DNA from 2 places in the Desulfobacula phenolica genome. Region 2 is predicted to be linked to the other one. Evidence: riboswitches for the same ligand, from Rfam matches in the RefSeq annotation. Region 2 holds a riboswitch; the other holds the start of a gene.
The links. Region 2 has a riboswitch for cobalamin ahead of BLT94_RS10460 (MFS transporter). Riboswitches for the same ligand answer to the same signal wherever they lie in the genome.

Region 1 (3,317 bases), on a different contig from region 2:
CATTTTTTATAAGGAATAATCCATGAAAAAATCGTTGCCGACAGATTTTCCAGAATTGAATTATCATGAACTGCCCTATATTGCAATTCGCTGGGAAACGGTTAAAACAGCTTTGCAGTTGGGCCTTTTTGATCTTCTGCCCGAACCGCAAAGTGCTTCTGATATTGCTGTGCGGGTTGAGTGTGATGCAAAAAATACCGAATACCTGCTCAACGCATTGACTGCACTGGGGTATTTGTATAAAAAAGACGGCCTTTTTTGCAACACTGAGCAGACGGAGCGTTTTCTTACCAGCCGGGGAGATACCGGCCTGGCCGAGTCCCTGCTGGCCTATGATCAGTGGAACGAACCGGCTCTGAACGGTAGGATGCTTACGTTGGTCAAGGAGGGCGCTCCTCTCAGCCGTGATATGGTATCTGAACAGGTGTGGGCGGACTCTGCCCGCAAATCAATTAACGGTAGCCGTTGCGGCCGGGCTCAAGGAATCGCCCGCTTGCTTTCCTTGTTACCCGATTTTGATCAATGGCAAAAGGTTCTTGATATTGGTGCCGGTCCGGGCCTGATAGGGATTGCCGTTGCTGCTGCACATCCTACGTTAGAGTGCTGTTTGTTTGATCGTCCAGTGGTGATTGATGTGGCACAGGAGACAATCAAGGAGTACGGTATGGAAGACCGGGTGAAAACCATAAGCGGGGATTATTCTGTCGATCCGTTTGGAGAGGGGTATGATGCAATTATCGCCAGTTATACTTTGAATTTTTATAATGAAACTGAAAAACTGGCCCCAATTATGGAAAAGTGCTTTGCTGCATTAAATCCCGGTGGCAGCCTGATTGTTTTTTCAGATGGTTTGAGCGAGGAAAAAACCCAACCCACTGATATGGTTATCAGCTGGCTGCCTACTTCGTTGATGGGGCAGGACTTCTCTTTTGAAGAAGAGGTGTTGCCCCGGGCCATGCTTGCGGCCGGTTTTGACTCGGTTCGTACCAAAACATTGACCGACCAGTTTATTTCACCTCTTGGGGTGACGGAGTTTCATGTTGGGAGGAAACGTTAAAATGCAAAGGATGTTTGAAATAAGGTTATTTTATCTGGAGGATACAAACGGTGAAGTAATTGAAAAAGTAAATAGGAGGAATTGAGTAATCTGCCAAGTGGGCTTAATAAGTGTGAGGACGACTATGTGTTCTTGCTTTTGTCCGGTTTTAATTCTCAGTTGATGAAATAAGCCGATCATTATCTGAAATTGAGATAGATATATTCTCATTTGTGCTTGACTTTTATTTTATCGGTGATTATAAGCTTAAGTACTTTGTTCTGGTGCTTAAAAGCATAATAGGGAATTCCGTGAAAATCGGGAACGGGCCCGCCGCTGTAACCGGGGACGAATGCCGCAGAAAATCCACTGCCTGAATTATTTCAGGTGGGAAGGGGCGGTTGTAGGACGAACCGGAAGTCAGAAGACCTGCCTGAACAAAATGGTTTATTTCTCGTGGACAGAGAAAGCCATACTATGATTTTAAGGGATGAAAACGGATATCCTCAACCAATTTTATATTGGTTGAGGATTTTTTTTTGCATCAAGCTATGTGAAAGTTAGCGTTTTTTTAAATTTTATTATGGACTCAGGAGGCAAATAATACTTGAAGCCAAGAAACTAAAATTCAATATGGATACCTTGGCGCAAAGAAAACCTCGGGTTCTATTAAGCTTTGAATCCTGGGTTTCAACTAATCGGTTATGGCACTTGGGTTATGCCGATGCAGGCAGCACAAATGAAAAAGATATTACTGATACCATCTACTCAGACCAATAATAAAGAAAAAAACCTGATTAACATTCCCCCATCCATTGGTACAGGGAGTATTGAAATTATTCATTTGAATTACGGTATTCGATTGGTCATTGCGGATTACAGCCTGAACCAGCCGACTATTTTGGAATGCGGAGTGTCTGGTACTTCTTTCGGATTCGGCTTCTGCCTTTCGGGGACTATAGAGTCACATCCGCCATATTTTAAGGAATCGTTTTTTGTAAAAAAGGGGCAAAGCGGTTTTTTTTCTTTCCCGGACACTCTTGGTTACACTGAAATAATCGGCCTTGAGCGAGTGATCAGAATATCGATTTTGATGGACCTGGATCAGATGTCAGCTTTTGTAATGGAATACCCGGATCAGTTTATGAGCGTATTGATAAACATAAGTGAAACCTCTTTTCGTTTTCCAGATATGATTTCTCAGCCCATGTGGGGCGCACTTGACAAGATACTGCATTGTCCTTATCACGGGTTAACCCGCAAATTTTTTATTGAAGGCAAAGTCATGGAGCTGATAGCCTACAAGATGGAACAGCTGGAAATAGAAAATTGGCAAAATCCTGAAGAATCTGTTTTAGCACCCAATGAAGCTGATTGCGTTTGTCATGCCGCCCGATTGTTAACTCATGATTTGGAAAATGCACCGGGTTTGATAGAACTTGCCCGTTCCGTGGGGATGTGCCGCAGCAAACTGCATCATTGTTTTTGTAAGTTCCATGGTATTTCCCCTTTTGAGTATCTGCGTAACCACCGCCTTGAGGCTGCCAGACGCCTTTTGAATGAAGGTAAAATGAACGTTACCGAAATCGCTTACAAGGTTGGCTACAGAAGCCTCAGTCATTTTTCCAAAGTATTTAAACAATATTTTGGCTGCCCGCCCGGAAAATGTTTGAAAAATGCTGTTTCCTTATCAAATAGACGATTGCGCTAAAAAAATAAACATGACCATTATCATATTCCCAAAATTTGTGTTCTATATCTTCAGGAATTAATTAAAATCCGCAGTACTAAGGAGAAGGAAATGCAATTATAGAGCCATGTTTTTAAAATAAGGAGAAAAGGACGGTTGGAGTAATTCTCTCGTGGATGAAAGAGGAGTTTATGCTTAGAGAAAACAATGTATTAAAATTATACGGTCTGTTTTTACTATTTTTTATTTTTTTTGTTACAGGCAATGCAATCGGAAGACAAAATGAAATTACAATAATTGATGCCATGGGGAGAGAGGTAACAATTAAACAGCCGGTTAATCGTATAGCCTTTAGTGGCACCTGTATTGCTGAAGCGCTCAGGTTAATCGGTGTTTGGAACAAAGTGGTTGGAAGAGGATATATGGTTATACCGGATAAACATTTATATCCGGATATCGAAAAGTTAACTGTTATTGCCATGGAACCTCCCGGCCCTTATAACATTAATTGCGAAAAGTTATTAGAACTTGATGTTGATCTTTTGATTACAATGAGTTTTTCATTTGAGGGGTTTAAAGGGATGAATGATA
Region 2 (3,317 bases):
GATTTTTTTCATGACCTTTTCCATGTTGTTCTGGGCAAAATTCAAAGTTGAACTGGCCCATATGAGATCATAACCCTTGCCCAGAGAATCTTTGTTGAAATCCCCGGCAAGCACATCTATCCTGCTTTCCAGGCCATACTCCCGAATAAAACCTTTGGCCACTTCCACCACAGGTTTTTGATCAAAAACTGTCCCTTTCATGGTAGGGTGTTTATCCACAATGGCAATGCCGAATATTCCAGGTCCTCCACCCAGATCAAGCATCTTTTCAAAAGATGAAAACTCAGGGAGAGCAGACACTATATCCGACATCTGCTGGGCAATACCGGACCTTTCATTATTGGCCATCCAGGTTGCATTATGCCCCCATTTTTCCCCGGTATCCATCCTGTTTTCCAGGGAAGGCGGGCCGTTTAAAACCAACGTGGACAAGTCTTCAGGCATAAGGCCATACATGCTACCCTGGTGAATAAATCCTTTTCCCAGGCTGGTGGAGTATCCTTCCACTAAAAATGTTTGGGCAATCGGGGTGTTGGAATAGATCCCCCTTTTTTTTAAAAGCAAGTCGCATGCTACCAGGCCGTTTAAAAAGAGCATGGTGTTTTTAGGATGGCCGTTGATCACCCGGGCAAGCTGATCTGCTGTTTGTGGTTTTGACAAGTGGTTGAAGACCTTCAGCTTTATCCCTGTGAGTAGCAGACTTGATTGAACAGATGCATAACACATCCTATAAAGTTTTTCAGGGCTAACATTAACTTGGGGTAAACTCATGGGTGTTGCTCCTTTGTTTGATTGGATTGGTAAAAAAAATTCAGCGGGTAGCGCAGCAGACAGATTCCCATAAAAAGTGTCATAAGAGCGCATGTGCCAAGGCCGGTATATAATTTAAAATAGCCTGTAATATCACAAAGATTTCCGGTTATGGGCATAATTCCCAGGCCTGCCAGATGGGTGATACTGCACAATATGGCATAGCGGGTTGCAGAATTGTGCCCCGAACTTAAGGTCATGATCGTGTTGTAAATCAGGACCATAACAATACCGGTCATCAGTTTGTCCCATCCTGTCATAACCATGATCTGCCATATTACGGGGGATAAATTATGAGATATGAAGGCGGAAAAAAAATTAAGCCCTGCAATTCCCGTGCAGCACATTGCAAAGACCTTTCCCAGCCCCAGGCTTTTTAGAAAAAAACCGCCAAAGATAGAACCCAATATGGTCATGGGAGCCCCGACCCATATGTTTAATTTCCCCAGATCAATGCGATCAAATCCCAGGTCAATCAACAGGGGCAGGCGCAATTGGCTGCCGCCCTGACAGGAGATTGTCAGCAATGCTGAGAATATTAAAAAAATCAGGATATTGGGTTGTCTTAAAAATCTGGGTAAATTGAGAGTTAATCTATCCATTATTCCAGAAGATCCGGGCAAAAATCTGAGGGATATCTCATCATGAAATAAGACCGGGATCATCAATATCAATTGCAGCGCTGCAATCATAAGCAGTGTGGTCAGCCATCCCTGGTTCTCATAAACAATTAGGAAAACGCCTGCCCCCAGCATATAGGCTATGACATAAGCCGTCATCTGAACCGTATTGCCCCAGGGCCTCTCATGGGGTTCAAGCATATCTGTTGCATAACCGTCCACTGCAACATCTGTGGTGGCAAATATCAGATTAAGTACAAATACGCAGATCATGAACAATTTTAAGTTTTCTTCAGGTGGCAATACTGCCAGAAACAGCAGGATAATCTCTGAGATAATAAGCAAAGGAACAATCCAGCTTTTGCGCCTTCCAAGGCCAAGGTTGTAAAAACGATCAACAGCAAAAGCATAAAGGAATTTAAGTGCCCAGGGGCTGTATACCAGAGCAGTAAAGCCAATGCTGCCAAGAGATGCTCCATGGCTGCGTAAAATAATGGGTATCAGGGTCCATGAAAAACAAAGAAAAATTTTTTGTACAATATACATGAGAAACAACAGCCCCATTTTATAATGGAATGAGGCAGCAGTTTTAATTATACCTGTATTGACATCTGTCATAAATTTTATCCAAAAAAAAAACCCGTCTTTGATAATCAAAGACGGGATACCGTTGTTAATCCACGTATATTATCTAATGCTCCCCAATCCACGGAGGAACAATGATATTCAAATCATGCAGTCAGGTCTTCTGGCTTCCGGTTCTTATGATTTGCCGGGCCTTCCCGCCTTTAAAGGCAGTGACATATTTCCAGCTTTCATCCCCGGTTACAGCGGCGGGTCCGCAACGGTTTTTCACCGTTTTCCCTTAAAGCTCTTAGGCTTTTACTGCATTAATATTTGCATATGAAAAACAAATTTCATATTATGAAATGTTTAATATACCGCTTACCAAAGAGAAGTCTTTTGCAGAATGCATTTTATTTTATGAGAGCCGCACAAAAAAGATTATAAATGGGCTATAGATTCCAGACGAACTGATTTCGGGGTTTTTCCGCATTGTCTGCGAAAAGCTGTTGTGAAATTGGCCTGATTATTGTATCCAACTGAAAAGGCGATCTCTGACAGGCTCAATTCCGTGTTCAGCAGGAGAGTCCTTGCTCTGTTAAGTCGTATATTGCGCAGGGTGTTAAACACAGTATCTCCGTAAATCAGCTTGAATCCCTGGTTTAGCTTGTTACGATTGATTCCGACCTGCCGGCTCAGATCGTTGAGGCTTGGAGGAGACTCTATCCTGCTTGTTAAGATATGATATGCCTCCCTTATCTGTTCCGAATCCGGGCGGCTCAAATTTGACGGATAGTTATCCTGATATTCTCCCATTTCCATTAGCTTAAGTGCCACCAGCTCTAAAGCTTTGCTCTCGAAAAACAACCTTTGGATTTCACCCTGGTATGGACAGGCAATGATTTGTTGAAGAACAAGAGCGGTTTCCTTGTTAAAGGCGGACTGCTGATAAAAAGATTGGGTTGTGTTAAGGTCTGTAAGAATTGGAGTGAGGCATTGAGGCAGTTGCATGAACAAGTCTCTGAACGATTGAACTGAAAAATGAATTGATATCCCCAGTTTTTGTTTCCCCGGCAGCGTTTCAATAATGCCTTTGGTTTCAGGAAGATAGGCCAGCACACTGTCTCCAGGAACTCTTTCCATGACCATTCCTTTTTTATCACCTTCAGTGATGGTGCAGCGGTTCCGAAAAGACAGATTGTAGCAGAAACTGACAGGGGCATTGCCAATTTCATAAATCATTCGAAAATTCCGGGAAATTTCACGTTTAGAGATAATCAATCTTAGGCCCGGTCTGAGGCTGATATTTTCAAAAAAAGATTC

Region 1: another riboswitch for cobalamin. It lies ahead of BLT94_RS11670 (helix-turn-helix transcriptional regulator); the one in region 2 lies ahead of BLT94_RS10460 (MFS transporter).

What each region holds. Positions count from the first base shown of each region.
Region 1 is NZ_FNLL01000006.1:168,034-171,350, reverse strand. It holds gene BLT94_RS11675 (methyltransferase) at 23-1,057, shown strand; cobalamin riboswitch at 1,302-1,487, shown strand; gene BLT94_RS11670 (helix-turn-helix transcriptional regulator) at 1,776-2,747, shown strand; gene BLT94_RS11665 (ABC transporter substrate-binding protein) at 2,918-3,317, shown strand, end outside.
Region 2 is NZ_FNLL01000005.1:310,474-313,790, forward strand. It holds gene BLT94_RS10455 (methyltransferase) at 1-771, opposite strand, end outside; gene BLT94_RS10460 (MFS transporter) at 768-2,048, opposite strand; cobalamin riboswitch at 2,152-2,334, opposite strand; gene BLT94_RS10465 (helix-turn-helix domain-containing protein) at 2,436-3,317, opposite strand, start outside.